4 regions of the Mesorhizobium sp. M1027 genome follow, and region 1 is predicted to be linked to each of the others. Evidence: predicted binding sites of a transcription regulator. Region 1 holds the regulator's gene; each other region holds the start of a gene.

Region 1 (7,449 bases):
CCAACGCGTGTTGATACCGGCAAGGTTGGCGGCTTCCGGATTGCCGCCGATGGCGAAGACATAGCGGCCGAAACGGGTACGCTTGGTGATGAAGGTCATGATCAGCCCGACGGCCACAGCCATCAGCACGGGTATGGCGATGCCATGGGCGATGAACAGCCCGCCTTCGGGAACTGTTATATTGTTGGCCGCCGCGTATCTGTTCACGATGCCGACCGGCCAAGGATAGGAATTGGCGAGCCATATGGCGCCCATGATGACAGCGCAGGTGAGGACACCGAGGAACGTCTCGGCCCAGATCGGGCGCAACGGAAAGCGGAACCGCTTGCGCTGCACCCGTCCGTTGAGCAGCATGAACACAACCGCCAGGCACGCGATAATTCCGACGATCCAGCTCCATCGCGCGCCGATCGAACCCGCCGGCCCACCGCCCATCAGCTGGAACGTGGCATCAAGCGGCGCAATCGTCTGACCGCTGGCGACCCACCATGCGGCACCCCGCCAGACCAGAAGGCCGCCCAGCGTCACGATGAAGGCCGGCACCTCGAGATAAGCGATGATATATCCCTGGAACGCTCCGATAAGAAGACCGAGCGCCAGGCCAATGGCCAGCGCCAGGATCCAGATCCAGGGGTTGCCGAGTTGCAGACCGATCATTCGCACCAAGAAATGCACCTGCGCAAAGCCCATGACCACGCCGATCAGGCCTTCGGCGGAACCGACCGACAGGTCGATATTGCGCATGACGATAACCAGCACCATTCCGGCGGCCATTATGGCCACGGCGGAAGTCTGCACCGAGAGGTTCCAGAGATTGCGTGGCGTCAGGAAGGTCCGGCTGTCGAAGTCGAACGGATTGACGCCGAGCCGTACGCTGGAAACGACATGCAGCCCGATCCAGATGACCAACAGCGCGCCGACCATGCCGAGCATGCGGGTGTCGATCTCGGTTGCCTTGAGAAACCGGGCAACGATGCCGAGCTCGGATTCCCGCGCCCGGTCCGCCGTGCTGTCGACCGGCGTGTTGGAAGTCGTGTCGGTCATCATGTTTCTCCCGCCGGGTTGCCGTCTGCCGCGGATGCCGGAAGCAGCCTAGAAATTATCCGCCGGAAGCGGAAAAACAATTCTTTTTGAAAAAAACGCCGCGGCATTACAGCCGCGGCGTTCTCTACGCTTGGAAACGACGGATCAGTTGCAGACCGCAACAGTGCCAGCCGCCACGCCGGCGCAGACCTCTTCTTTCTTGATCCAGCCGGCGTCGATGACGACGTTGAGGTTATCCTTGGTGATGGCGACCGGAGTCAGGAACAGCGACTTGACCGTGTTGCCGCCGGGCGTGGTGAAATCCTTCACGCCGGCAATGTCGGTCATCTGCTTGCCGTCGGCAAGCTGCGAGGCGATCTCGGCGGCGTTCTTGCCGAGCTCGCGCGCGTCCTTCCACACCGACACGGTCTGTGTGCCAAGCGCGATGCGGTTCAGCGCGGCGTGGTCGCCGTCCTGGCCCGAGACCGGAACCGATCCGGCCAACCCTTGTGCTGTCAGCGCGGCGACGACGCCACCGGCGGTGCCGTCATTGGCCGCGACCACGGCATCGACCTTGTTGTCGTTGGCGGTCAGGAACTGTTCCATGTTCTTCTGAGCGTTGGCCGGCAGCCAGCCGTCCGTATAGGCCTCGCCGACATTCTTGATCTTGCCGCTGTCGATGGCCTCCTTCAGCACCTCCATCGAACCGGCAAACAGGAAATCGGCATTCGGATCGGAACCCGAACCCTTGATGAAGACGTAGTTGCCTTCCGGCTTCACCTTGAAGACTTCGCGGGCCTGCATGCGGCCGACCTCCTTGTTGTCGAAGGTCAGATAGAACACGTCCTTGTTCTCGATCAGCCGGTCATAGCCGACGACCGGGATGCCTTCGTCCAGTGCCTTCTGCACGGCCGGCCCGATGGCCGAGGCATCCTGTGCGAGGATGATCAGCGCATTGGCACCCTGCGAGATCAGGCTCTCGACGTCGGTGAGTTGCTTGCCGGGGTTGGACTGTGCGTCGGCGGAAATATACTTGTCGCCGGCGGCCTCGATGGCCGCCTTCATTGCGGCCTCGTCGGTCTTCCAGCGCTCTTCCTGGAAGTTCGACCAGGAAACGCCGATGAGCTTGTCTTTCGCCTGCGCCACCGACGCCAGCGCCAGCGTCATGGCGACACCCGCCAGAATGGCGGCCGTGAATTTCTTCATCATATCCTCCCTGCGCCGCGTACGGCGTGACCAATTGCTCAACGACCAGCTTAGAAGCTCTAATTTTTTCGAGCCTCGAAAAAATACTGGCCCGATCTCCGGCTGCTGTCAACATCGATTCTGATGGATTTTGATGACTGTGCGAGTTTTTTCGAGCGTCGGAATAAACGATGACAGCGCCACCTGCATCTGACACTATTTGCCGCATCCGACACTATTTGTCGGACATTACCGACGGCTTCCGGTTCATGAGCGGCCGCGGCAACCGGGAGGAAAGCAAAACGATGTCGGTCGGAATCCGCCATGACGATTTGCGCCGGCGCAACCGGGCGATGGTGATCTCGGCGGTGCGCCGGGCCGGCCAGCCATCGCGTACGGAGATCGCAGCCACCACCGGCCTCAGTCATTCAACCATATCGGCGATCTCCTCCGACCTGATACGGGAAGGCATCCTCGCCGAGAGCAAGGCAAGTGAGCCCGTTTCGTTGAAACGCGGTCGTCCACAGGTCGGCCTCGCCCTCAACCCGGAAGCGGCGGCGGTGCTGACTGTGGTGTTGTCGCTGAATTTCCTGTCGGCCGCCATTATCGACTATGCGGGACAGGTGGTCGCCGAGGAACAGCGCCGGCTGGACACGCTGACCATGCCGCGCGACGAGCTGATCCGCGAATGCATGGCCATCGTCCGGCGCCGGCTTGAGGACCCAGACCTTGACGTCCGCAGTGTCGCCCGCATCGCCCTGGCGATTCAGGGCATTACCGACTCCCCTGCACGCGCCATGCTGTGGTCGCCGATCACGCCGCAGACCGACATCGCCTTTGCCGACATGCTGGAGGACGAATTCGGCATCCCGGCCACGGTGGAGAACGACTGCAATATGATGGCGGTGGCTTTGCGCTGGCGCAATCCGGATCGCTATCGCGACGACTTCATCGCCATCCTGCTTTCGCATGGCATCGGTATGGGGCTTGTGCTGAAGGGCGAACTGTTCACCGGGACGCATTCCTCGGGCGGCGAATTTGGCCACATGATCCATCGTCCGGGCGGAGCGCTCTGCCGTTGCGGGCGGCGCGGCTGCATCGAAGCCTATGCCGGCAACTATGCCATCTGGCGCAACGCCAGGCAGATGAGCGAAGACAGCGAACCGGTCGCCGACGTCGGCGACGCCGACATGCGCGCGCTGGCCGCCCGCGCGCGCGAGAAGGATGGGCCGGAACGCGAGGCCTACCGCAAGGCCGGCGAAGCGCTGGGTTTCGGTCTCGGCTCGCTGTTCGCGCTGATCGATCCGGCACCGGTCGCGATGGTCGGCGCCAGTGCCGCCGCCTTCGATCTGATCGAGCCGGCCTTGCGCAAGGCCATCGCCCAGACCGCCGGCGGCCAGCACTCGGGCTCGATCTCCTTCGATACCGAGCCGAACGAATTGCCGCTGATCCGCGAAGGCTGCGCGATGCGGGCGTTAAGCTTCGTCGACCAGGAGATTTTCGCGCCGGGCGCGCAAATGAGGCCCGGCGTCAGAAAGAACGTCGCCTGACCAGGCGGGTCAATCTTCCCTGATCGCATAGCCGGCACCGCGGATGGTGCGGATGACATCCGGCATGCGGCCGTTATTGACGGCTTTGCGCAGCCGCCCGACATGCACGTCGACGGTGCGTTCGTCGATATAGATCGTCTCGCCCCAGACATTATCGAGCAACTGGCTACGCGAGAAGACGCGGCCCGGATGCCGCATCATGAACTCGAGCAACCGGAATTCGGTCGGCCCGAGCCGGATCTCGCTCTTCTTGCGATAGACCCTGTGCGATTCGCGATCGAGCACGATGTCGCCGACCTTCAGCACGCTGGACAGCACTTCCGGCTTGGCGCGCCGCAGCAGCGCCTTGACCCTGGCCATGAATTCCGGTGTCGAAAACGGTTTGACAAGATAGTCGTCGGCGCCGGTCGAAAGACCGCGCACCCGGTCGCTCTCCTCGCCGCGCGCGGTCAGCATGATGATCGGCAGCCGCTCGGTTTCGGGGCGCACGCGCAACCGGCGGCAGAGCTCGATGCCGGAAACCGCCGGTATCATCCAGTCGAGCACCAGAAGGTCGGGCACATTCTCCTGCAAACGGATCTCGGCTTCGTCGCCGCGTGTCACCACCTCGACCTGGTAGCCTTCGGATTCGAGATTGTAGCGGAGCAGCACGCCCAACGGCTCCTCGTCCTCCACCACCATTATGCGTGGTGCGATCATCGGCTGGGCACCCCCATCATGTCACCGGCGCGGACATTGTCGTTTCGTCCTGCTTCGGACGGTTGACCGGCAATTGCTCGCCGGTCAGCACATAATACGCATTTTCGGCGATGTTGGTGACATGGTCGCCGATCCGCTCCAGATTCTTGGCGCAGAACAGCAGATGCGTGCAAGCGGTGATGTTGCGCGGATCCTCCATCATGTAGGTCAACAGCTCGCGGAACACCGACGTGTATTTGACGTCGATGCGCTCGTCGGCGGCACGCAGCTTGGCCAACGCGGCCGCATCGCCTGCAGCATACTCCTCGATGACGCCCTGCACCTGGATGAGCACCAGCTGCGCCATCGCATCGATGGAATGCGATAGGTCGCGCGGCGTGACGCTGAGGCCGACCGCGCTCACACGCTTGGCGATATTCTTGGCAAGGTCGCCGATGCGTTCGAGGTCGCCCGCCATGCGGATCGCTCCGACGACATGGCGCAGATCGTGAGCCATTGGCTGGCGCTTGGCGATCAGGGTGATGGCGCGGTCGTCCAGTTCGCGTTGACGCGCGTCCATGATGGCGTCGTCAGAGACGACGCGTTGCGCCAGCACGTTGTCGGAATTCAACAGGGCCTTGGTCGCCCCGCCGACCATCGAACCGGCGAGGTCGGCCATGTCGCGGATCAGCTTGCTGATCTGCTCGAGATCCTCGTCGAAAGAAGCGACTGTGTGTTCGCCCATGGTCCTGTCCTCATATGCATGATCGGAACGGCTCAGCCGAAGCGGCCAGTGATGTAGTCCTGCGTGCGCTTCTCGCGGGGCGACGTGAATATCTTCTCGGTCCGGTCGAACTCGACCAGTTCACCCAGATACATGAAGGCGGTCTGGCGCGACACGCGCGCCGCTTGCTGCATGTTGTGGGTGACGATGACGATCGTGTAGTCGGCTTGCAGCTCGTCGATCAGTTCCTCGATCTTGGCCGTCGACAGCGGGTCGAGGGCCGAAGCCGGTTCGTCGAGCAGAATGACTTCCGGCTTCACTGCCACGGTGCGGGCAATGCAGAGCCGCTGCTGCTGGCCGCCGGACAGGCTCAAGCCGCTGGCGTTTAGCTTGTCCTTGACCTCGCTCCACAGCGCGGCCCGCTTCAACGCTTGCTCGACGCGGCCGTCCATCTCGGACTTGCCGAGATTCTCGTAGAGCCTGACGCCGAAGGCTATGTTCTCGTAGATCGACATCGGGAACGGCGTCGGCTTCTGGAATACCATGCCGATCTTTGTCCTGAGGAGGTTGAGATCCTGCGACCGGTCGAGAATGTTCTTGCCGTCGAGCAGCACCTGGCCCTCGGCGGTCTGTTTCGGGTAGAGCTCGTAGATGCGGTTGAAGACGCGCAGCAGCGTCGATTTCCCGCAACCCGAAGGGCCGATGAAGGCCGTGACGCTGCGCTCGGGCAGCGACAGGCTGATGTCCTTCAGCGCCTTGCTCTGGCCGTAGTAGAAGTTGAGGTTCTTGACCTCGATCTTCGTCTTCTCGGTGACCGTTTCGGTCATCGTCATGTCCGGAGACAACATCTGTGTCATCTGTCCTCTCTGCGTCCGGTAAGGCTGCGGGCGAGGATGCTCAAGCCCAGAACCGTCAGGGTGATTATGAGTGCGCCGGTCCACGCCAGTTGCTGCCATTCCTCGTAAGGGCTGAGAGCGAACTGGAAGATGGTCACCGGCAGGCTGGCCATCGGCGCGTTGATATTGCTGCTCCAGAACTGGTTGTTGAGCGCGGTGAAGAGCAGCGGCGCCGTCTCGCCGGAAATGCGTGCTATCGCCAGCAATATGCCGGTGACGATGCCGGACAATGCGGCGCGGTAGGCGACCGAACGGATCACCACCCAGCGCGGCGCGCCGATCGCGGCACCGGCTTCACGCAACGCGTTCGGCACCAGGTTGAGCATGTCTTCAGTGGTGCGCACGACCACCGGAATGACCAGGATGGCAAGCGCCACGGCGCCGGCAATGGCCGAGAAATGTCCCATTGGCCGCACCATCAATTCATAGACGAACAAGCCGATGATGATCGACGGCGCCGACAACAGGATGTCGTTGATGAAGCGGACGACGGTGGTGATGCGCGAAAAGCGTCCATACTCGGCCATGTAGGTTCCCGCCAGCACGCCGATCGGCGTGCCGACGACAACGGCGATGATCGTCATCAGCAGGCTGCCCGCGATGGCATTGAGCAGGCCGCCGGCCTCGCCCGGTGGTGGCGTCATCTCGGTGAAGACCGCGAACGAAAGCCCGGCTGTGCCCTTATAGACCAACGCACCGAGGATGAGCGCCAGCCAGGCAAGCCCGATGCCGGCGGCGACGACGCAAAGCGCCATCATCACCGAATTCCTGGCTTTGCGGCGGCTGTGGAGCGATGAGGATGTCGACATCGGTCAGGCTCCCGTACGGGCGTCGATCCGCATCAGCATATAGCGGGCGGCGGCAAGGATCAGGAAGGTGATGACGAACAGGATCAGGCCGAGCGCGACCAGCGAGGAGGTGTAGAGGTCGCCGTCGGCCTCGGTAAATTCATTGGCGATGGTCGCCGAAATCGTCGTGCCCGGTGCGAACAGGGAGGCACTGATGCGATGCGCGTTGCCGATGACGAAAGTCACCGCCATGGTTTCGCCGAGTGCCCGGCCGAGGCCAAGCATGACGCCGCCCATGATGCCGATGCGGGTATAGGGAATGACCACGCGCCGGGTCACTTCCCAGGTCGTGCAACCGATGCCGTAGGCCGATTCCTTCAGCACCGCCGGCACCGTATCGAAGACATCCTTGGTGATCGAGGTGATGAAGGGCAACACCATTATGGCGAGGATCAGCGCCGAGGTCAGAAGGCCGATGCCGTAAGGAGGGCCGGCGAAAAGGCTGGATAGTCCCGGCACGCCGTGGAAGATGTTGATGATGAAGGGCTGTATCGTCGTCTGCAGGAATGGCGCGAACACGAACAGGCCCCAGATACCATAGATGA
Region 2 (7,449 bases), on a different contig from region 1:
TCTGGCACTCGGTGACGCGGATACTGCCGAGCGGCACTGCGAAAGGCAGTTCCGGCACGTCGAGCTCCAGCTCGACCTCACCGATACGGACCTCGCCGACGAAGGGATGGTTGCGCGCATAGCCGCGCTGGGTGGAATAGCCGAGCGCCAATAAAAACCCCTCATCGCCGCGCGACAACGCCTGCAGGCGGATGTCGCGCGCCATCGGGAATTCGAGCGGCTCGCGGGTGATGTCGCCGGGGACATGGTCTTCAGGCATGTCGCCGTCGGATTCGATCAGGCCCTCGCGGGCGAGGATGGCCGACACGCGCGGCATGGCTTCCGGCTCGCCTGCACGCTGCTCCGGCTCGGCGACTTCGCCGCCTGCGGCAAGCTCGGGATCGAGCAGCCGGTGGGTGTAGTCGAAAGTCGGGCCGAGCAACTGGCCGCCGGGCAGGTCCTTGTAGGTCGCCGACACCCGCCGCTCGACCAGCATCGTGCCGGTGTCGACCGCCTTGGTGTAGCCGAAACGCGGCAGCGTGGTGCGATAGGCGCGAATGAGGAAGATCGCCTCGATCATGTCGCCGCGCGCCTGGACGATGGCGAGTGCCGCCAATTCCCTGTCGTAGAGCGAACCTTCACTCATCACCCGGTCGACGCCGAGCGCCAGTTGCTCGACGATCTGGTCGAGGCGAAGTGCGGGCACCGAACGATCGCCGCGCCGGCGGTCGGCGAGCAGTTTGTGGGCGTTGCGAATGGCCGCTTCGCCACCCTTTACCGCGACATACATCCTATGCCTCCATCGTCTTGATGCGCGTCGTGCGCGGCAGGCAGGCAATTGCTTCGGACGTGGCGAGGATGATGTCGACGCCACGCGGAAAGCGCTGGTTGTTCTGCTTCCATTGCTCGACAAAATGGCGCGGCATTTGCGCCGGCGCAATCGTCGCCGTCTTCTCGATGCCCGGGCCTTCGAGCAGCAGCGGAGCGCCGGAGACAAGATCGCTGATCTCGAGGATCAGCGTCGTGGAGCGATCGGGATAATCCTGGGTGCCTTGCGAAAACCCGTCGAGCGCCATCATCTCGGCCGGCGTGGCGATCAGCGCGAAATGCGCGTCGGCCGGGGTGTTGGCCAGCGGCGCGCCGGTATGGAAGCCAAGCCAGGATTTCACCGTCGCTGAAGCCTGCAAGGCGGGGTCGAGCCAGAGCGGCGTGTCGTTATCGCACAGCGCCAGCGCAATGGCGCCCGCGGTGGCTGACAGCGGCGTCGGTGGACGGGTAAAGACCGGCAGGGGCTGCAGTGTGCCCGGCCGGGCCATCGCGTCCATCACTGCCCGGAAGACCGTCTGGGCGTCGAACACCGGATCGGCAAAGCCGCCTTCGATCGCTTGGGTTACGATGTCCATCAGTCTTCTCCGCGTACCATGGTGAAGAAATCGACCTTGGTCGCCGCCGTCTCGGCGCGGCGCTGGTCACGGGCCTCGGCCAGTGCCGCCTGCAAGGGCGCGACGAGCCTGGTCTCGACCTCGTTGCGGTGAGCCGGGTCCTGCCACAGCGCATCGGCGATTGCCGCCAGCCTTGCCTTCTGCTTGTCGCGGCCGAGCGCATAGCAGTGGCCGACCTGTCCGGAGGCGAGCCGGACGGTGGCGCGGGTGACCGTCGTCTCGCCAACGTTGAACGGCGCGCCGCCGCCACCGATGCGGCCACGCACGGTGACCAGGCCGGTTTCGGGGCCGCGCAGGAGTTCCGCCTCCGAAGGCAGGCCGGCTTCGTTCCACAGACGGACGATATCGTCGCCGGTCGATTGCGCCAGCGTTGCCATAACGGCCTTGCGCCCAGCCTGATCGCGGGCTTCCTGTCCTCGCATGGTTAACATTCCCTTGCATCGAAATTTGTCTATTGATATAGACAATTATACAAATTATACCTATTATCTAATGCGTGTCTATGACGGGTGCATGACAAGGGCGAGAAGAGGGGGCGCAAAGGTTGGGGCAGAAAATGATCGGACAAGCCAACAGCATCGAGCGGCGCAGCGGTGTCGCGCTGTGGCGGCAGATCGCCGATCAGATACTGCATTCGATTTCCGTCGGCGATTTTCCCGAAAATGCGGCGTTGCCGCCGGAGGTGGCACTTGCCGAGCGCTATGGCGTCAACCGCCACACCGTCCGCAGCGCCATTGCAGCGCTGGTGCAGGAGGGTGTGCTCAGGGCAGAGCAGGGGCGGGGCACCTTCGTGCTGTCGCGCAGGCGGCTGTCATATCCGATCGGCGCCCGCACCCGCTTTTCGGAGGGATTGCAAGGACAGGCGTCCGACCGGCATATCACCTTGCTTGCGTCATCGGTCGAGCCTGCCAACCGTCGTGTGGCAGAGAGCTTAGGCCTTGCAAAGGGGGCCGACGTGATACGTCTGGAAACGCGCGGCGAAGCCGATGGAATGCCAGTGTCCCGCGCTGCCGGCTGGTTCGATGCCAGGCGCTTTGCCGGCATCGATGCTGCCATGGCGGAAACCGGTTCGATCACCGCATCGCTGGCACGTTTTGGCATTGACGACTATCTGCGGCAATCGACGGTGTTGTCGGCGCGCCATGCCGATGCGGCCGACCTTGCGGACCTCGACCTGCAGCCCGGCGCCATCGTGCTGGTGACGGTCGCCGTCAACGTCACGCCCGACGGTCAGCCGATCCAGTTTTCGGAGTCGCGCTTCCCGGCCGAGCGGATCGAGCTCAAACTGTCGGCGCTTTGAGGTGCGCCAGCATCATGCGACCTGGATAACGGCCTTGATCAGGCCGGACTTCTCATGCGCCCAGCGGGCAAGATCGTGCGGCGTTTCGCCAAGCGTCGTGCGGTGCGTGACGAGCTTTGCCAACGGCACCGCGCCGTTGCGGATCGAGGCGGCGACATGGTCGAAATCGGCACGCAGCGCGTTGCGGCTGCCGATCAGCATCATCTCGCGCTTGTGGAATTCGGGATCGGAAAAGGCGATGTCGTCCTTGACGACGCTGACCAGGACCAGCGCCCCGCCATGCGCGACATGGGCGAAGGCCGACTGCACCGACTGGGTGTTGCCGGTGGCATCGAAAACCATGTCAAAACCATGGCCGTCGGTTGCTTGCCGCACCAGGTCCGCAGCAGCGCCCTGCGAGCCGTCGAGGGTCGCGAAGCCGAGTTCGCTTTCGGCGAAACCCAGCCTCTCCGCACTCATGTCGAGCAGCGTCACGTCGAGCCCGGCGATGCGGGCGAACAGCGCCGTGCCGAGCCCGATCGGGCCGGCGCCAATGACCAGCGTGCGCGCACCTGGATCTGCGAGCGAGCGCCGTACGGCATGGGCGCCGATCGCCAGGAATTCGACGGCAGCAGCATCGGCCAGCGACAGGCCATTTGCCGGATAAAGATTTTGCGCCGGCACCAGGATTTGCTCGCACATGGCGCCGTCGCGGTGGACGCCGAGCACCTCGATCTTAACGCAGCAATTCGGCTTGCCTTGCCGGCAGGCGATGCATTTGCCGCAGGCGAGATAGGGATTGACGACCACCGGTTCGCCGATTGCCAGATCGACGCCCTCACCAACCTCGATCACGGTGCCGGAAACTTCGTGGCCCATGATGCGGGCATAGGCGAGGAACGGGTGCTTGCCTTCGAAGATGTGATAGTCGGTGCCGCAGATGCCGACATGGCTGACGGCGACCAGCGCCCAGCCGGCCGGGGGCGCGCCAGGCGCCGGACGATCTTCGAGGACAAGTTCGCCGGGCGAGCGGCAGACGACGGCTTTCATGCTTCAATCCAGTCGGTTCATGGCACCGCCGGCTCTGCTGTCGCGAGGCCGGCGGTTGTGGGGAGGCGGTCTATTTGCCGCGGCGGCGCAGCCCGTCGAAATAGACGATGACGATGATCAGCACGCCGGTGATGATGCGTTGCCAGAAGGCGTTGACGTTGAGCAGATTGGCGCCGTTGTTGATGGTGGCAAGGATGAAGGCGCCGAGCAGCGGCCCGTGCACTGAGCCGACAGCGCCGAACAGCGAGGTGCCGCCGATCACCGAGGAGGCGATCGCCTGCAATTCCCAGCCCTCGGCCTGCGTCGGATTGCCGATGCCGATGCGCGAGGCAAGCAGCACGCCGACGAAGGCCGCACACAGGCCCGACAGCGTGTAGGCCATGTAGATGGTGCGCTGGACGTTGACGCCTGACAGGCGCGACGCCTCGGCGTTGGAGCCGACCGAGAACAGATAGCGGCCCCAGCGGCTGTGGTGCAGGAAGATGTAGGCTGGGATGCCGACCAGGATCACCATCCAGAACAGATTGGGGACGCCGGCGAAGGAACTGCGCGAGAACGTCTGGAAGGCGTCGTTGTTGATCGAGATCGAGTTGCCATTGGTCATCAACAGACCGATGCCGCGCAGCGAGGTCAGCGTTGCCAGGGTGATGATGAAGGGCGGCAGGCCCATCTTGACGATGCCGAACCCATGGAACATGCCGATGGCGACGCCGACCAGCAAGGTGATCAGGATGGCGAGGAAAACCGGTGTGCCGGCGTTGATCAGCATCGCGACGATGACGGTGGCGAAGCCGACCACGGCGCCGACGGAAAGGTCGATGCCGCCGGTGATGATGACGAAGGTCTGGCCGACCGCCAGGATGGCGATCATCGACCCTTGCCGCAACAGGTTGGAGATGTTGTTGGCGGAGGCGAAGCTCGGCGTCGCCACCGACAGGATGATCCATAAAAGAACCAGCAGCGCCAGCAGTGTCAGCCCGAACAGGGCGTTGTAGTTGCGTTTCGGCCTTTCGGCAGCGATCGCCTCGGTGCTCATATCTTCCCTCCCGGTCTTTCTTGTTTCTCGGCCAGCGCCTGGGTGAGGATCTCCTCGTGATCAGCGGTACGAAAGCCGTGCGTGGCCACCAGCTTGCCGCGCCGGAACACGTGCAGCGTGTCCGCGAGTTCATAGACCTCGGGCAGGTAGGACGAGATCAGGATGATGCCGGCTCCCTTGGACAACAGCGCGCCGAACAGGCGGTAGATCTCGGCCTTGGTGCCGACGTCGACGCCGACAGTCGGCTCGTCGAAGATGAATAGCTTGGCGCCATGGGCGAGCCATTTGCCGATGACGATCTTCTGCTGGTTACCGCCGGACAGGCTGGAGGCCAGCGCGCCGCGCGTCGGCGTCTTGATGCGCAGGTCGGCGACCTGGCGATCGGCTTGCGCCTTTTCCTGCGCGCGGGAGATCAGCAGATTGATCGAGATGCGCTTGTAGATCGGCAGATTGAGGTTGAGTCCGACCGGCAGGTTGAGGCAGAGGCCCTGGTCGCGGCGGCTTTCCGGGGCCAGCGCCATGCCGAGCCTGATCGCGTCATGTTCGGAATTGACCTTGACCTCCTTGCCCTCCCAGAGGATCTGGCCGGCCGATTTGCGGTGTCGGCCATAGAGCGTGGTGACGAACTCGCTGCGCCCGGCGCCGATCAGGCCGTAGAGGCCGACGATCTCGCCGGCGCGGACGGACATCGAGACATTTTCGAAACCCTTGCCGGACAGGTTCCTGGTTTCGACGATGGTCGCGCCGGGGGTGAAATGCTCCTTGTGGTAGACCTGCTCGATCGAGCGGTTGATCATCATCTTGACCAGCTCGGCGTCATTGGTCTCGGCAATGTTCCTGGTGCCGACCAGCGTGCCGTCGCGCAGCACCGAGACGCGGTCGGCGAGCTCGAACACTTCTTCCATGCGATGGCTGATGTAGATGATGGTGACGCCTTCGCCCTTCAGCCGGCGGATCAGCGTGAACAGCTGGTCGGCCTCCTTGCGGGTAAGATAGGCGGTCGGCTCGTCGAAGATCAGGAATTTGGTGCCGCGCACCGTGGCGCGGGCGGCGGCGATCAACTGCTGCTGGCCGATGGTCAGGTCACCCAGCATGACATGCGCCGGCAGGTCGAAGCCGAGATCGTCGATGATCTTCTGCGCCTGCCTGACCATCGCCCGCTGCTGCAGGATGCCGAAGCGGGAATCCTCCTCGCCGAGGAACATGTTGGCGGCGACGGTGAGATGGCGGCATAGGACGACTTCCTGATGCACGGCATTGATGCCGAGCGCCATCGCCTCATGCGGCGTTGCCAATGCGGCAGGCTTGCCCTCCCAGATGACGTCGCCGGAGGTGCGCGGCATGACGCCGGTCAGAAGCTTGATCAGGGTGGATTTGCCGGCGCCGTTCTCGCCGACGATGGCGTGGATCTCGCCGGCCTTGAAGGCGAGATCGACCGGCTTCAGCGCATGGGTGCCGGGATAGCGCTTTTCCAGCCCGCGGAGTTCGAGGATGGTCCTGCCCGGTTCAAGCGTTGGGGCCGGATGGAGTTCCTGCGCCGTCGACATCATGACAATCCTCCCAGATTGGCCCCCAAAGATTGGCCTCGCGATTGGCACGAGTGGGATGTTTCCGGGGCGAAAAGGCCCCGGAAACAGTTCACTTGCGGCTATGCTCAGTCGAGCTTCGGGTTGAGCAGCGCGTCGATCTTCGGATCCTTCATGTTGGCCTTGGTAACCAAATTGGCGCCGGTATCGACATTGGCCTCGACCTTCTCGCCCTTCGAGGCGGCGAGCGCCGTCTTGATGCCGTCATAGCCCATCCGGTACGGATCCTGGACGACGAGAGCCGAAATGACGCCGTCGTTGAGGAACTTGATCAGCTTCTCGTCGCTGTCGAAACCGACCAGCCCGACCTTGCCGGCAAGACTGTTCTCGGCGATCGCCTGGCCGACGCCCTGCGCCATGATCAGGTTGGAGGCGAAGATGCCCTTGAGGTTGGGGTTGGCGGTGATCAGGTCGGTGGCGATGTTGAGGCCGGTGGTGGCCTGGCCGTCGGCGTATTTGTCGGCGACCAGCTTGAGGCCCGGATATTTGGCAGCGAGCTGTTCCTTAAAACCCTGGGCGCGCTGTTCGAGCGAGCCGGCGCCCGGAAGAGCGGTGATCAGGGCGACGTCGCCCTCGACCTTGCCGCCATTGGCTTCGCCGATGGCTGCGGCAAGGCCGTCAGCGGCAACGCGGCCGCCCTGGATGTTGTCGGTGGTCAGGAACGAGGTGAAGGCCTTGGAGTCGGCGCCAGAGTCGATGCCGATGATCTTGACCTTGGTGGCGGCCTCGTCGATCGGCTTGCCGAGCGCCTTGGCTTCGGTCGGCGCAATGACGACGGCCGCCGGGTTGCCGGCGACGGCATTTTCAAGGATCGAGATCTGGCCGTTGACGTCGGTCTCGGCCTGGGCGCCGAGCTCCGGCACGTTGACGCCGAGGTCCTTGCCGGCCTTGCGGGCTCCCGCCAGAACGATCTGCCAGTAGAAGGACGTGGTGTCCTTGACGATGATCGGAATGGTCGCGTCGGCCGCGGATGCCGGGGCCGAGTGCATCACGCCGGCAAGCATCGAGGCGGCTGCGAGTGCCACGAAGGCGCGGCGATTGAGAATGCTGGTCACGAATTTCATTAGGAGTCCTCCC
Region 3 (7,449 bases), on a different contig from region 1:
GCACCGTTCGCCGGCTTTGCAATTGTTCGGCGCCGGCCGCGAAAAGCGCATTTATGCACTGCCGCCCTTCACCGACGTGGTCAGCCTCGACTTCGAGGACCATCCGTTCGAGGTGCAGACCTTCGACCAGCCCTGCGCACTGTGCGCGGCCGAGAACGTCTATCTTGACGAAGTTATCCTCGACGACCATGGCGGCCACATGTTCGTTTGTTCCGACACCGACCATTGCGAGAAGCGGCGCGAGCAAGGCCATCGCGGCCACCTTGCGCCTGAAACCCCTCTTGCCCTGGAAAAAACGGAGCCGGCGCAATGACCGACGAACCGCTGCTGCGCGTCTCTGCGCTGTCCAAATTCTACGGCTCGCGCGTCGGCTGCGAGAACGTCACCTTCGATCTGTGGCCGGGCGAAGTGCTGGCTGTCGTCGGCGAATCCGGTTCCGGCAAGACGACTTTGCTCAACTGCCTGTCGACAAGGCTACTGCCCAGCTCCGGCACCGCCAGCTACCGCATGCGCGATGGCCAATTCCGCGAGCTCTACCGCATGAGCGAGGCCGAGCGCCGCTTTTTGATGCGCACCGACTGGGGCTTTGTCCACCAGAACCCCGCCGATGGTCTGCGCATGACAGTGTCGGCCGGCGCCAATGTCGGCGAGCGGCTGATGGCGGTCGGCGACCGCCACTACGGAAAAATCCGAGCCACGGCGGTCGACTGGCTGTCGCGCGTCGAGATCGACGAGGACCGCATCGACGACGAGCCGCGCGCCTTTTCCGGCGGCATGCGCCAGCGCCTGCAGATCGCCCGCAACCTCGTCACCGGGCCGCGGCTGGTGTTCATGGACGAGCCGACCGGCGGCCTCGACGTCTCGGTGCAGGCGCGCCTGCTCGATCTGTTGCGCGGCCTGGTCACCGATCTGGGTCTGGCGGCCATCGTCGTCACGCACGACCTTGCGGTGGCACGTCTACTGTCGCAGCGCATGATGGTGATGAAGGACGGCCGCGTCGTCGAAAGCGGCCTCACCGACCGCGTCCTCGACGATCCGCGCGCCCCCTACACCCAGTTGCTTGTCTCCTCGATTCTGCAGGTATGACGATGATTGCTCCGGCGTACCCCCCTCTGGCCTTCCGGCCATCTCTCCCTCAAGAGGGGAGATCAGCAGCTTTTATGTCCCGCCCGTTCTGCGACACAGGAGAATGGCGAAACCGAATGCGACAGCCCATCTCCCCTCTTGAGGGGGAGATGGCCGGAAGGCCAGAGGGGGGTGTTGGCCCGCAGACGAATGACGATTGGAGAACCCTCTGATGGCAACCCCGCTCGTTGTCTCCGACGTCGCCAAAAGCTTCACCATGCATCTGCGCGACGGCATCAAACTGCCGGTGGTCGCCGGCGTCTCGTTCGCGATCAGGGCCGGCGAATGCTCGGTGCTCGGCGGCCCGTCCGGCGCCGGCAAGAGCTCGATCCTGAAAATGCTCTACGGCAATTATGCCGCCGATGAAGGCCAGATCATCGTCCAGCACGAGGGCGGGCTGATCGATCTCGCAACTGCCAGCCCGCGCACCGTGCTTGCCGTGCGCCGGCTTACCATCGGCTATGTCAGCCAGTTCCTGCGCACCGTGCCGCGTGTCTCGGCGCTCGATGTCGTCGCCGAGCCGCTGGTCGAGCGCGGCGAGGAGCGTGAGGTCGCGCGCGGCAAGGCACGTGCCTTGCTGGCGCAGCTGAACCTGCCGGAAAAACTCTGGGCGCTGCCGCCGGCGACGTTCTCCGGCGGCGAACAGCAGCGCGTCAACATCGCGCGCGGCTTCATCACCGAGCATCCGATCCTGCTGCTCGACGAGCCGACCGCTTCGCTCGACGCCAGAAACCGCGACGTGGTGATCTCCCTGATCGCCGCCAAGAAGGCGGCGGGCGTCGCTTTGCTCGGCATCTTCCACGACCACGACGTGCGCGAGGCGGTGGCCGACCGTATAATCGACGTGACCGCCTTCGCCGCCGGAAAAATCGCCGCATGACGAGGAAACTGTCGGAGGCGCCGCTGATCCACGAGACGGCGGAAGTAGAGAACTCAACGCTTGGCCGCTGGACCGAAGTCGCCGAGCGCTGCCGGATTTCGGAAAGTGCGTTGGGCGACTATTCCTACATGATGCAGGACTGCGGCGTCTGGTGCGCGACGATCGGCAAATTCGCCAACATCGCCGCCAATGTGCGCATCAACGCCACCAACCACCCGACCTGGCGGCCGACGCTGCACCATTTCACCTATCGCGCCTCGGACTATTGGGACGACGCCGAGCACGAGAGCGAATTCTTCGCCCAGCGCCGCGCCAAGCGCGTCACCATCGGCCACGACACCTGGCTCGGCCACGGCTCGACCATCCTGCCCGGCATCACCGTCGGCGATGGCGCCGCGGTCGGTGCGGGTGCCGTGGTGTCGAAGGACGTCGCGCCCTACACCATCGTCGGCGGCGTGCCGGCCAAGCCGATCCGCGAGCGCTTCGACCGCCGCACCGCGGAGCGCTACCAGGCGCTCGCCTGGTGGGATTGGGACCACGCCCGGCTGCGCGCCGCGCTCGACGATTTTCGGGAACTGTCGGCGGAGGCTTTCCTGGAGAAGTATGGCGGCTAAGGGTCGTGAAATGGTGAAGGGGGGCAGCGGACAGGTTTCGAGGCTCAGGAAAGCCTTTCTTGTCACCATTCACCATTCGAGCCTCTCGTGCTGGATTGGCCGCGCCGCTCCAGGCTGTGGGCAGTAACAAAACTGACATCGTTCCGACACCGCAGGTTCATGCGGCTGCGCTAGCGAGGGTTAACAGACCTTCAATTGCGATTGGACTGGAGCCTGCACCATGTCAGCTACGCTCGAAATCCGCGGCGTCACCCGCCGGTTCGGCAAGAACACCGCCGTCAGCAATGTCGACATCGCGATCCCGCACGGTCAGATGGTCGGCATCATCGGCCGTTCCGGCGCCGGCAAATCGACGCTTCTGCGCATGATCAACCGCCTCGTCGATCCCAGCCAGGGATCCATCCTGTTCGACGGCGTCGAAGTCTCCGGGTTGCGCGGCTCGCCGCTCCGGCGATGGCAGCGCGACTGCGCCATGATCTTCCAGCAGTTCAATCTGGTGCCGCGCCTGGACGTGCTGACCAATGTGCTGCTCGGCCGGCTCAACCACCGCTCGACGCTGTCCAACCTCTTCGGCATGTTTTCGCGCAGTGAATGCGCCGAGGCTGTTGCGGCCCTTGAGCGTCTCGACATCGCCCGCACCGTACTGCAGCCCGCCGGCACGCTTTCCGGCGGCCAGCAGCAGCGCGTTGCTATTGCGCGTGCCATGATTCAGCAGCCGAAGGTGCTGTTGGCGGACGAGCCGATCGCCTCGCTCGATCCGCTCAACGCCAAGGTGGTGATGGATTCGCTGCAGGACATCAATTTGCGCGAAGGCATCACCGTCATCACAAATCTGCATACGCTTGATACGGCCCGCAACTATTGCAACCGTATCATCGGCATGGCTGCCGGCAAGGTTGTCTTCGACGGCCCGCCCGAAGACCTCAACCGCGAGGCCGTGCGCATGGTCTACGGCGCCGACAGCAATGGCGGCGAAATCTCCGAGGCCATCACTTCGACCAGTGTCGCCGTCAAACAGAAAATCGCTGCATCCGCCGGACCGCTCGAGCCCGTGTTCCCTGGCTACTGAGAACGGCCTGATCGCCCGCCCGCGTCAAAGGCACTCGTCAAAAGTTCGAACGCTCCGGCGCGAAGCCGGAACCAACAGGAGAGAGATAATGTTCAGGAAGATGGTTTTTGGCGCGGTTTCATTGCTCGCCATCGCAACAAGTGCCGCTCACGCCCAGGATATCAAGGAATTCCGCATCGGCATCCTTGGTGGTGAAAATGAAGCGGACCGGCTGCGCAACTTTCAGTGCCTCGCCGATCACCTGAAGTCCGAATTCGGCTTCGAGAAGGTCTCGCTGTTCCCGGCCGCCGACTATGACGGCGTAATCCAGGGCCTGCTCGGCGGCACCCTCGATTTCGCCGAGCTTGGCGCGTCAGGCTATGCCAGCGTCTACCTCAAGGATCCGAACGCCGTGACCCCGATCCTCACCACCCAGCAGACCGACGGCGCGACCGGCTATTATTCGATCGGCCTGGCGCTGAAGTCGTCCGGCATCACCGACATCGAGTCGGCAAAGGGGAAGAAGCTCGGCTATGCCGACCCGGATTCGACCTCCGGCTATCTGATCCCGCTGACCCAGATTCCGAAGGACACCGGCGCCTCGAACGAAACCTTCTTCGCCTCGACCCAGTTCAATGGCGGCCACGAGAACAACCTCCTCGCCGTTCGCGACGGCAAGGTCGATGTTGCGGTTGACGACTCCTCGGGCATTGGCGACTTCAAGAACGGCTACACGTCCGGCACCTTCCACAAGGAAGTCGCCAAGGGCGCCGTCGACCCCAACGATTTCGTCGAAGTCTGGCGCTCCGGCCTGATCCCGAACGGCCCGCTGGTCGTGCGCACCGCGCTCGGTGGCGATATGAGCGCCAAGCTCGCCAACTTCTTCACCAGCCTGCCGGCCAAGGACAAGCCCTGCTTCGAGGCCATCGAAGGCGGCGATTTCACTGGCTACGTTCCTGTGAAGCCGGACTTCTACAGCGTCATCGTCGAAGCCCGCAAAGCCGCGATCGGCGGCTGAATGCAGTTGCAAAGGGCGGCCTTACCAGCGCCGCCCTTTTTGCATGCCCGATCATGACCATCTCAGCCACGATCCGTTCAGACGCGACCCGGCGGACAGTCGACTGCTGGCGACGGCAGACGTCCTTGCGCCGGTTCTACACAGCGCTCGGCATCGGTTTGCTGCTTATCGCCATGTGCACAGCCATGTGGTTCGCCGACGAGGCCAATGCCGGACATTTCTTCGATCGGCTGCCGCATATACTGGATTTCCTTAGCTGGCTTGTTCCCAAAGACTGGAACGACGTCTGGCGGGCGCTGTTCGACATCGCATCTCCGCACGACAAGGGCAGCCAGGAGTTCAACTTCCCGCTTGGCCGCGTCTATCTCTGGGGCGGTTTTTACCTACCCGAACATTTCGAGCTGATGCTCACCACGCTCAACGTGGCGCTGGTTTCCACTTTCATCGGCTTCGTCTTTGCGGTGCCGTTCTCGTTCATCGCCGCGCGCAATTTGACACCCAGTCCGGTGCTCAGGCTCGTCGTCAAGCGCTTCATGGAACTGCTTCGCGCCTTCCCCGAGATCGTCATTGCCGGCCTGTTCGCAGCCATCCTCTCGACTGGCCCGGTCGCGGCCATCATCGCCATCGGCCTGCATTCGATCGGCGCCCTCGGCAAGCTCTTCTACGAGATCAACGAAAACATCGACATGCGCGCCGACGAAGGCCTGCGCGCGGTCGGCGCCAACTGGTTCGAGCGCGTGCGCTTCGCCGGCCTGCCACAGGTGCTGCCCAATTTCATGTCTTACGCGCTGCTCAGGATCGAGATCAATGTCCGTATCTCGACCATCATCGGCGCGGTCGGCGGAGGCGGCATCGGCGAGGAGCTGAAGCTCTCCATCTCACGCGGCTTTGGCGCCAAGACGCTGGCACTGGTGCTGCTGTTGTTTACCACCATCTTCCTCGTCGACCAGTTCTCCGCCTGGCTTCGTCGCAAGCTCGTCGGCGAGCAGGCCTTCATGATGGGCGCCTGACCATGATCCCAAAAAGTGGATTCCGGTTTTTGGAAAAGATCATGGCAAATCAACAAGAAGACTGCCCATGGCCGCGATGACCGCCGATGAGATGCAGGCGATAGAGGAGCGCTTTCCCCAAGTGTTCCGACGGCCCTTGTACAAACGCTTCGGCCCGCTGGTGCTGTTCGCCGGCATCCTGCTCTACCTCGTCTATGCCTTGTGGTTCTTCAGCCTGCCGCAAGTGCTGAGGGAATCGCATTGGGAGCGACTGCCGCTCTTCCTGACGCAATGGATCAGCTACGATCTGCAGCCGGAATTCCGTCTCGATCAGCCTCAGATCACACCCAAATACCCGCGTTTTTCTGCACTTGGCGAAGACCCGCATCCCGACTGGGTCATCGCCAATGCCAACGGCTCCTACACCGTTCTGATCGAAGGCCGAGCCAAATCCGTCACCTTCGACAAGGCCGAGGCAACGCTTGTCGCCAATGGCCAAGCGGTGCCGGTGTCGTTGACCAGCGGCAAGCCGGTGATAACCGGCCCGGTGCCGGACTGGATCACCGCGCATGACGATGAAATCGTCGCCCGGATGGGCTTTGCCGGCGAGGTTCGCATAACCGTCGATCGCGTCAAGGTCCGCAAGCGCTTCCTCGGCTGGGCGAATTTCGTCTTCGACACACGCTCGCCCTTCTTCGGCAAGTCGCCCGGCGAGGTGGTCTCGTTGCTGATGTCCGGACCCCAGCTCAAGCCGGGCACATCGAACATTGCGCTGGCCGCGGACAATATCTGGAACAACGCCCAATGGCAGCATGGCGACGTCTGGACGAAGCTGTTCCAGACCATCGTCATGGCGTTTCTCGGCACCTTGCTCGGCGGCATCGTCGCCTTCCCGCTCGCCTTTTTCGCCGCCCGCAACATCACCCCGAGCGGCCTCCTCAGCCAGGTGCTCAAGCGGTTCTTCGATTTCATGCGATCGGTCGACATGCTGATCTGGGCGCTGTTCTTCACCCGCGCCTTCGGCCCGGGCCCGCTGGCCGGCAGCGCCGCGATTTTCTTCACCGAGATCGGCACGCTCGGCAAAGTCTATTCGGAAGGCCTCGAGAACATCGACGACAAGCCACGCGAGGGCATCCAGTCGACCGGCGCGAACGGCTTGCTGGTGCAGCGCTATGGCGTGCTGCCGGAGGTGATCCCGGTCTTCATCAGCCAGACACTCTATCAGTGGGAATCCAACACCAGGGGCGCGACGATCATCGGCGCCGTCGGTGCCGGCGGGATCGGCCTGAAGCTTTGGGAAGCGATGCGCACCAACTCCAACTGGGCCAATGTCTTCTACATGGTGCTCTTGGTCCTGCTCGTCGTTTTCATCTTCGACAACATTTCCAATTTGCTGCGCCGCCGGCTGAGCAGGACGATCCACGACTACAACCGGATCCAGGCCGAGCAGGGGTGACGGGTGCATCGGGCTGGCCGATCGTTATGCAACTTTCCTCCACCCGTCCTTAATATGCCTGTAGCCGTCGCGGTAGACAGCTTCCGGGCCTTCGGAAAAGTCGCGCCACACCTTGGTGGCCGCGGCCAAGTCCTTCAGCGAACGCCCGAACGCCTCGATCGTCAGCCAATCGTCGTAGCCGCTCTTGCGGATGGCGGAGAAAGTCTCCTTCCAGGGAATATGGCCACGGCCCGGCACCCCGCGATCGTTCTCCGAAATGTGGATATGGACGATGTTGTTGCGGTTGCGCGTATAGGCGCCAATCGGGTCGGCTTCTTCG
Region 4 (7,449 bases), on a different contig from region 1:
CTGACCGATATCCGGGTGATCAGGCCCGACGATGCGGCGCTGGCAAGGATCGACCCGACCGGCAATCTGAACGAGACCGACACCGACGCCTGCTGCGACGTGCGCAAGGTCGAGCCGCTGGCGCGCGGCGTCGAGCCGTTCCGCGCCTGGTTCACCGGCCGCAAGCGCTTCCAGGCGGCGACCCGGGCAGCGCTCCCGGTGTTCGAGGCGGTCGGCTCGCGCATCCGCATAAATCCGCTGGCGCACTGGACGACATCGGACCAGGCCGGCTACATGCGCGCACATGCGCTGCGTGAAAACCCGCTGGTCGCCTATGGCTATCTGTCGATCGGCTGCTTCCCATGCACGCAGCCGGTGCAACCGGGCGACGACGCGCGCAGCGGCCGCTGGGCCGGGCACGCCAAGACCGAATGCGGCATCCACTTGTCGGGTTTGGAAAGGTCGCTGACTGACGCCTCACTTTAGGGCATATTGATATTCAGCCAGCCTGCAAATGGCGGCTTCCTGCGCTTCCGATGCTCGCGTACCAAAGAGTACGCTCCGCTCCGGTTTTCGGAAGCCACGCAGTTTGGTCGCTTCGCGCCCGCCTTCGGCTCCGGCTCGGCCTGACCTGAATCTCAACGCACCTGAGGTGCCCCGCACTTTAGACTCTAGACTCTTTGGACTTGGGAATTTTCTTGATGAGCGACTTGATAGCCGAAAACGGCACGCGGCTGTGGACACCGGATGGGTTCCGCGAGGACGAGTGGGTTCATGCCGAAAGCGCCGAGGCGCTGGTCGGCAATGGCCGTTTCATCCTGCCGTTGCAGGCGTTTCTCGGCCTCGATCCGGAGGTGCGGCGGTCGGCGAAGGAACGCATCGGCGTGCTGCTGCAGCCCGGCGACCAGCTCGACAAGATCGCCGGCCTGCTCGACCAGCTGTCACTGGTGGCGTTAGCCTTTCCGGCGTTCAATGACGGCCGCTCGTTCTCCAAGGGCGAATTGCTGCGCAGCCGTTACCACTTCACCGGCGCCATGCGCGCCACCGGGCAGGTGCTGATCGACCAGCTGCCGCATATGCTGCGCCTCGGCTTCGACGAATTCGAGATCTCGCACCCGGTGCTGCTGAAGCGGCTCGAGCAAGGCCGCACAGGCGGACTGCCGCTGTTCTATCAGCCGGCGGTGAAGCCGGAGCCCAAAGGCCCGAAATATTCCTGGCGGCGGGTGCGCCCCGGCTGATCCGCTCCAGAGGGCCAGAAGCCTGTCTGGTCGGAGCACACTCCCGATTCAGCCTTTTATTTTGCGCCTCTCCGCCTTAGGATAAGCCCATTATTTCGCGATCCGAATAAATGTGGCCACAAGGGAGGAACCGGGTATGGCTGGCAAGAAGATATTGATGCTCGTTGGCGAGTTCAGCGAGGAGTACGAGATTTTCGTCTTTGAACAGGCCATGCATGCGGTCGGCCACACGGTCCATGTCGTTTGCCCCGACAAAAAGGCCGGCGATATCCTGAAGACCTCGCTGCACGACTTCGAGGGCCACCAGACCTATACGGAAAAGCTCGGCCACGACTACATCCTCAACAAGACGTTTTCCGAGGTCAATCCCGCCGACTACGATGCCGTCTACGCGGCGGGCGGGCGCGGGCCGGAATATATCCGCATCGACAAACGCGTGCAGGCGCTGGTGCGGCATTTCCATGAGACGGGAAAGCCGATCTTCACCATCTGCCACGGCGTGCAGATCCTGATCGCAGTCGACGGCGTCGTGCGCGGCCGCGAAGTCGCGGCACTGCAATATTGCGAGCCGGAAGTCACGCTGGCCGGTGGCATCTATATCGATGTTGCGCCGACCGGCGCCCATGTCGACGGCAATCTGGTGTCGGCCAAGGGCTGGCCGGGCCTTGCCGCGTTCATGCGCGAATGCCTGAAAGTGCTGGGCACCGAGATCCGCCAAGGCGAGATCCTGATGCGCGACCAACGCCAGGCGGCTTAAGCTCGGAATTTGGAGCCTGCCGCACCCCTAACGCATGTCGCGCAAAAGTGTGTTCAGCGGTTTTGCGATAAAGAGCGCGTCGCATGAGGCTGGTCGAGCGCGACGCGCCTTAGGTGCGGCGGTGCGCCTACACGGCCATCCGCGCTTCGCGGAACGATACCAGCTTGCTGCGGGTCTCGTCCCACAGCGCCAGCTTGACGCAGCGCAGGCTGTCGAGGAGCGTGACGCGGCCGATCTCACGCAATTCCGGATAGTCCCTCAGCACTTCCGGAAGCCGGTAGCACGGCACCTTGGCCGAAAGGTGGTGCACGTGGTGGACGCCGATATTGCCGGTGATCCAGTTCAGCACCGGCGGCAGGTCGTAATAGGACGAACCGTGCAGGGCAGCGTGCTGGAATTCCCACTCTGAGTCCTTTGTCCACTCCGTCTCCTCGAACTGATGCTGGACATAGAACAGCCAGATGCCGGCCGATCCGGCGAGGATGACGATCGGCAGATGCACGACCAGAAACGCGCCGGGGCCAACGAACCAGATAAGCAGCGCGGCGATGACGGCGATGGCGAGGTTGGTCGACATCGACGACACCCAGGGGGTGAAACCGCCCCGCATCATGCCCAAGGGCAGTCTCTGCTCGAACATGAAAATCCATATCGGGCCAAGGCCGAACATCACCAGCGGATGGCGATAGAGGCGATAGGCGAGCCGGCCTCGCCACGACAGTTGCCGGTATTCAGCGACGGTCAGTGTCTTGATGTCGCCGGTGCCGCGCTCGTCGAGATTGCCTGCGCTGGCGTGATGGGTTGCGTGGGCGCGGCGCCAGCAATCGTAGGGCGTCAGCGTTAGCACGCCAAGCACACGGCCGATCCAGTCGTCGGCATAGCGATTGGCAAAGAAGGAGCCGTGACCGCAATCGTGCTGGATCATGAAGATCCGCACCAGAAAGCCGGCGGCCGGAAGGATGAGGACCAGACCCCACCAATGGCCATAGGCATAGGCGGCCGAGGACAATGCCCACAGCGTGGCGAAAGGGATGAGGGTGATGGCGAGTTCGACGGCGCTGCGACGCCTGTCGGGCTTTTTATAGCGCGACAGGATTTTCAACCAGGCGCGCTTGCTGTTTGCCACAGCTTCGGGGGAAATCATGTTCATCATGAAACATAGGCGGAGCAGGGCGCTGCCGCAAGACGGAGATCACGCAAAGTTACTGCGGGTAAATGTCGCGCGATGCGACGAATCCCGGCCACAGTCGCCGGGCGCGTCGCCGGCAACGGCGCCTACCGACGGCGCCCGCCTGCGACCATGTTGGTTTCGATGCCATCCAGGCGGTCGAGCAATTTCTTCAGGCGGTCGGGAATATCCGTCTCCGTGCGGAATGCCGGCAGGGTGCGCAGGAAGCGCTTGGTGGTCTCATTGCCGAGCTGGCGCCGGATATCGACGGCGAGCGCGTCGTGCTTTTCGCCATTGGTGCGGGACATCTTCCAAAATCCTGTGTCGGCTTCGAAACTCTTCCACAGGAGGAATGGTTCCCGCATTGTAGTAGCCTGGCAAGCAAAGCCGTCGGATACGGTAAAGTTTGAATTAAAATCGAAAAGTCTCCGCTGTTCGCCCTCAAGCCGTGGCCAGCGGCTGCAGTATCGCTTGCCCCTTGATTTTTGGCCGCCAAACCTCGATATCGGGCGCAAATCCACACCATTCGAAAATGACGGGAAACGGCGATGAGCGACCAGGCAAAAGACGAACGCGCGCCCGATGAAGCCGAGAAGACCGAGGCTGCCGCGGAGCCAAGGGAAGGCGGCGTCGACAGCGACTATGAAGCGCTTGTGCGGCTTCTGAAGGAAAACGAAGAGCTGAAGGATCGCGCGCTGCGCGTCGCGGCCGACATGGAGAATTTGCGCCGCCGCACCGCCCGCGACGTGCACGATGCGCGCGCCTATGCGGTTGCCAACTTTGCCCGCGACATGCTTTCGGTGTCAGACAATCTGCGCCGTGCTCTGGATGCCATCCCGGAGGAGGCCAAGGCTTCGGACGATGCCGGTTTCAAGGCGCTGATCGACGGCGTCGAGATCACCGAGCGCGCCATGCTGTCGGCGCTGGAACGTCACGGCGTGAAGAAGCTTGAGCCCGAGGGCGAGAAATTCGATCCGAATTTCCACCAGGCGATGTTCGAGGTGCCCAATCCCGACGTACCGGCCAACACAGTCGTGCAGGTCGTGCAGCCCGGCTATTCGATCGGCGAGCGTGTGCTGCGGCCGGCCATGGTCGGCGTCGCCAAGGGCGGCCCCAAGCATGTGGCGAGCGAAGCGCCGGTGGAGCCGGGGCCGGTGAATGAGCAGGCCGAGAAAGATGCGTAAGTTGGGGGAGTAGGGCAGTACGGGAGTAGGGAATACCGCTACGTCGGGTAAAATAGAGCAGAGCACTTGCCTACTCCGGCCGTTGCCTTCTCTCCCCTACTCAGGCAGCAAACCGCTGCGCTTCTCCGCCATAATAATTGACGTAGCGGGCACCGATCTCCTTGACCGGCATCACCACGAACACGTCGACCGTCGAGAATTCACGGTCGATGACGCAGCCGTCGCCGATGCGCGCGCCGACGCGCAGATAGCCCTTGACCAGCGGCGGCATCGCGGCGATCGCCGCCTTGGTGTTGACGGCCTCGATCGGCATCAGGTCCATGGAACAATAGCGCCCGGCGACGGCGCGCACGTCCCAGGATGAATTCGTCCGGCAGTGGTGGGCAAGATAGGTCAACGCCTCGGCATGTGCCGCCGGCACGGTGCCGTGGAACGACGCGCAGCCGGTCATCACGCCGATGCCGTAATGGTTGATATAGGCCCAGATGCCTTGCCACAGCGCCTCGATGGTGCGCTTCGAGCGGTATTCCGGCAGAACGCAGGAGCGGCCGAGCTCGAGGAACCGCTGGCCGGGATGCCGCGCGATCAGCTTGGTCAGCTCGAATTCGCCTTCGGAATAGAAGCCGCCGGCCGCTGCGGCAATCTCCTGCCGCAGCAGGCGGTAGGTGCCGACGATGCGGCGATGCTCGGGGCCGGAAAGCGAAGTATCGAACACAAGCAGATGATCGCAGAGGGGATCGAAGCGATCGGCATCGCGGCGGTCCTGCATCTGGAACAGGTCCTTCCTGGCACCAAGCTCGTCGTAGAACACCCGGTAGCGCACTTCCTGCGCGGCAGCGATCTCGGCCTCGTTGCGGGCGAGCCGCACTTCGAGATTGCCGATGCGGCCGAGCGATGCGCCTTTTATGACGGCATCGGCGTTCCGGCCGACGAGCAAAGGCCCGCTGGCGTTCGGCCGAGCATCACATTCCGGCATGACTGTATGCACGAGTGATTCTCCTTCGAGCCATCCCTCTTGGCACGGGGATACGGTGTAGGTGCAACAGGATTGTGACAGTACCGTGATACGGCTCTGCGGGCAATACTTCGTCGGCTGGGTAATCTATCAACCGTCTATGTTGTGCCTCAGGCGGCCACTTGCCCCTCGACGGCATGAACCAGGGCATCGGGGTCGAGCGGCTTGGTGACGAAGCCGCTGGCACCGTGAGCGAGCACGGCGTGGCGGGTCTTTTCCTGGCTGTCGGCCGACAGCACCATGATCGGCACCGGCGGCACCGCGGTCTCCTCCTCATGGCGGCGGATGGCGGCGATGGCGTCCAGGCCGTCCATGACAGGCATGTGCAAGTCCATCAGCACCACGTCGTAGCGGTGCTTGTGGCCGGTGCTGATGACCGCCTCGACCGCGGCCTTGCCGTTGCCGACCACTTTCACGCGATGCCCGGCCTTCAGCAGCGTGGCGCGGGCCAGCATGGCATTGATGTCGTTGTCCTCGGCGATCAGCACCGACAGGCCCTGCTGGCGGGCGCCAATGGCATGCCCCGCCTGCGCGCCGCGCCTTTGCAGTTGCGGCTCGGCGATGACCGGCGCGTGGCTGGTCAAAAGCACGCGCAGCAGTGTCTCGCCGCGCACCGGCCTCGCCAGGAAGGTGGCGTAACCATTGGCACGGAATTCGCCAAGCATGCCGCGGTCGGTCGGCGCGATCAGCGTCACTGCCTCGCACTCGGCAAATCCGCTCTGGCGCAGGCGCCTGAGCAGCCTGCCGTCGCTTTGCTCCATGGCAGCATCGATCAGCAGCACGTCACAGCCCTCGGCGAAAGCGGTGGCCTGGGCGGCGGCGGTGGCCAGATCGACCGTGCCGCCATTGGCGCGAATGGTGCGGGCGATGGCTTCGGCCTCGACCGGGTTCTTCGACACGATCACCGCATGCCGGCCCGACAGCGGGTTCTCGCGGATCTGCGGCGCCTCGACGGCGGAAATAGCGGGAATCTCGAAGACGAATTCAGATCCCTGGCCAAGGCGGCTCGACACAGAGATGGTGCCGCCCATGGCGGTCACCAGGCGCTTGGAAATGGCAAGACCGAGGCCGGCACCTCCATGCGCACGGGTCGAGGTGCCGTCAGCCTGTTCAAAGTCCTCGAAGATACGCTCCATGTCCTCCTCGCGCAGACCGGGGCCGGTGTCGGTGATGGTGAAGCGGATGCGGTCGGTGATTTCGGTGCGGACGCGGGCGATGCTTGCCAGGACGCCGCCGCTGTCGGTGAACTTGACGGCGTTGCCGATGAGGTTGAGCAGCACCTGCCTGACCCTGCCGGGGTCGGCGGTGATCAGCTGCGGCACGTCGGGTTCGACATGACAGCCGAGGCCGATATCCTTGGCAAAAGCCCGCGCCGCCAAAAGCTCGACGACATTGTCGGCGATCTCACGCACCGACATCGGCTGCGGTTCGGGATCGAAGCGGCCGGCCTCGATCTTGGAGTAGTCGAGCAGGTCCTCGATTAGCGCCAGCAGCGCGCTGGCCGAGGTCGAGATGGCGCCGACATAGGTCCGCTGCTCGGGCGAAAGGCTGGTGTCGGCGAGAAGCCGGGCCATGCCCATGATGCCGTTCATCGGCGTGCGGATCTCGTGGCTGACGGTAGCGAGGAAACGCGATTTGGCCTGGCTCGCATATTCGGCCCGCTCGCGGGCGGTGATCAGCGAGGATTCGGCGCGCTTGCGGGCGGTGATGTCGCGGGCGATGGCGCGATGCGAAACGGCGCCGCTGTCCTTGTCGCGCACCGACAGCTCGATCCAAGAGAACCAGCGTGGACCGTCCGGCGTGCGAATGGCGACGTCGGTGGAACTCAGGCATTCATGGTCGGAAAAGGCGGCGTCGGGGACGATGCCGACATCGATGCCTAGTTCGGCCAGGGCCTTGCCGGCAAGCTCGCGCTGGTCGGTTTCGACAAGGTCGGCGAAAACCTTGTTGGCGTAGACAATGTGGCCGTCGCGGTCGCGGTGGACGACGAGATCGCCGAGTGCATCGATCAGACCGCGAAAGCGCTCCTCGCTCTCCTGCATCTCCCACATGCGGTCGGCCAGCGTCTCGATTTCGGCGCGGCTGCGGGCGGTGGTGGCATCGAGCAG

Evidence for each region. Region 1 encodes PhoB, which activates phosphate uptake and scavenging genes when phosphate is short. Its sites were predicted from a motif close to TGTCATNNANCTGTCAT; they were not measured.
Region 2: a site for PhoB is predicted at 1,924-1,940, ahead of phnF (phosphonate metabolism transcriptional regulator PhnF). Genes of this name have one in related genera too.
Region 3: a site for PhoB is predicted at 2,742-2,758, ahead of phnC (phosphonate ABC transporter ATP-binding protein). Genes of this name have one in related genera too.
Region 4: a site for PhoB is predicted at 5,366-5,382, ahead of olsB (l-ornithine N(alpha)-acyltransferase). Genes of this name have one in related genera too.

What each region holds. Positions count from the first base shown of each region.
Region 1 is NZ_JAMYMW010000010.1:142,046-149,494, forward strand. It holds gene NKH50_RS20375 (sugar ABC transporter permease) at 1-1,044, opposite strand, end outside; gene xylF (D-xylose ABC transporter substrate-binding protein) at 1,189-2,229, opposite strand; gene NKH50_RS20385 (ROK family protein) at 2,514-3,758, shown strand; gene phoB (phosphate regulon transcriptional regulator PhoB) at 3,768-4,457, opposite strand; gene phoU (phosphate signaling complex protein PhoU) at 4,474-5,181, opposite strand; gene pstB (phosphate ABC transporter ATP-binding protein PstB) at 5,214-6,017, opposite strand; gene pstA (phosphate ABC transporter permease PstA) at 6,014-6,865, opposite strand; gene pstC (phosphate ABC transporter permease subunit PstC) at 6,869-7,449, opposite strand, start outside.
Region 2 is NZ_JAMYMW010000003.1:356,278-363,726, reverse strand. It holds gene NKH50_RS08840 (carbon-phosphorus lyase complex subunit) at 1-769, opposite strand, end outside; gene phnH (phosphonate C-P lyase system protein PhnH) at 771-1,382, opposite strand; gene phnG (phosphonate C-P lyase system protein PhnG) at 1,382-1,843, opposite strand; gene phnF (phosphonate metabolism transcriptional regulator PhnF) at 1,978-2,721, shown strand; gene NKH50_RS08820 (zinc-binding alcohol dehydrogenase family protein) at 2,734-3,750, opposite strand; gene NKH50_RS08815 (ABC transporter permease) at 3,821-4,786, opposite strand; gene NKH50_RS08810 (sugar ABC transporter ATP-binding protein) at 4,783-6,336, opposite strand; gene NKH50_RS08805 (ABC transporter substrate-binding protein) at 6,441-7,436, opposite strand.
Region 3 is NZ_JAMYMW010000003.1:364,666-372,114, forward strand. It holds gene NKH50_RS08845 (alpha-D-ribose 1-methylphosphonate 5-phosphate C-P-lyase PhnJ) at 1-313, shown strand, start outside; gene phnK (phosphonate C-P lyase system protein PhnK) at 310-1,086, shown strand; gene phnL (phosphonate C-P lyase system protein PhnL) at 1,298-2,005, shown strand; gene NKH50_RS08860 (DapH/DapD/GlmU-related protein) at 2,002-2,619, shown strand; gene phnC (phosphonate ABC transporter ATP-binding protein) at 2,840-3,688, shown strand; gene phnD (phosphonate ABC transporter substrate-binding protein) at 3,777-4,685, shown strand; gene phnE (phosphonate ABC transporter, permease protein PhnE) at 4,739-5,695, shown strand; gene phnE (phosphonate ABC transporter, permease protein PhnE) at 5,763-7,130, shown strand; gene NKH50_RS08885 (sugar phosphate isomerase/epimerase family protein) at 7,155-7,449, opposite strand, start outside.
Region 4 is NZ_JAMYMW010000003.1:301,912-309,360, reverse strand. It holds gene NKH50_RS08590 (phosphoadenylyl-sulfate reductase) at 1-465, shown strand, start outside; gene NKH50_RS08585 (DUF934 domain-containing protein) at 681-1,217, shown strand; gene NKH50_RS08580 (DJ-1/PfpI family protein) at 1,354-1,974, shown strand; gene NKH50_RS08575 (fatty acid desaturase) at 2,102-3,124, opposite strand; gene NKH50_RS08570 (hypothetical protein) at 3,250-3,450, opposite strand; gene grpE (nucleotide exchange factor GrpE) at 3,691-4,326, shown strand; gene olsB (l-ornithine N(alpha)-acyltransferase) at 4,427-5,302, opposite strand; gene NKH50_RS08555 (hybrid sensor histidine kinase/response regulator) at 5,452-7,449, opposite strand, start outside.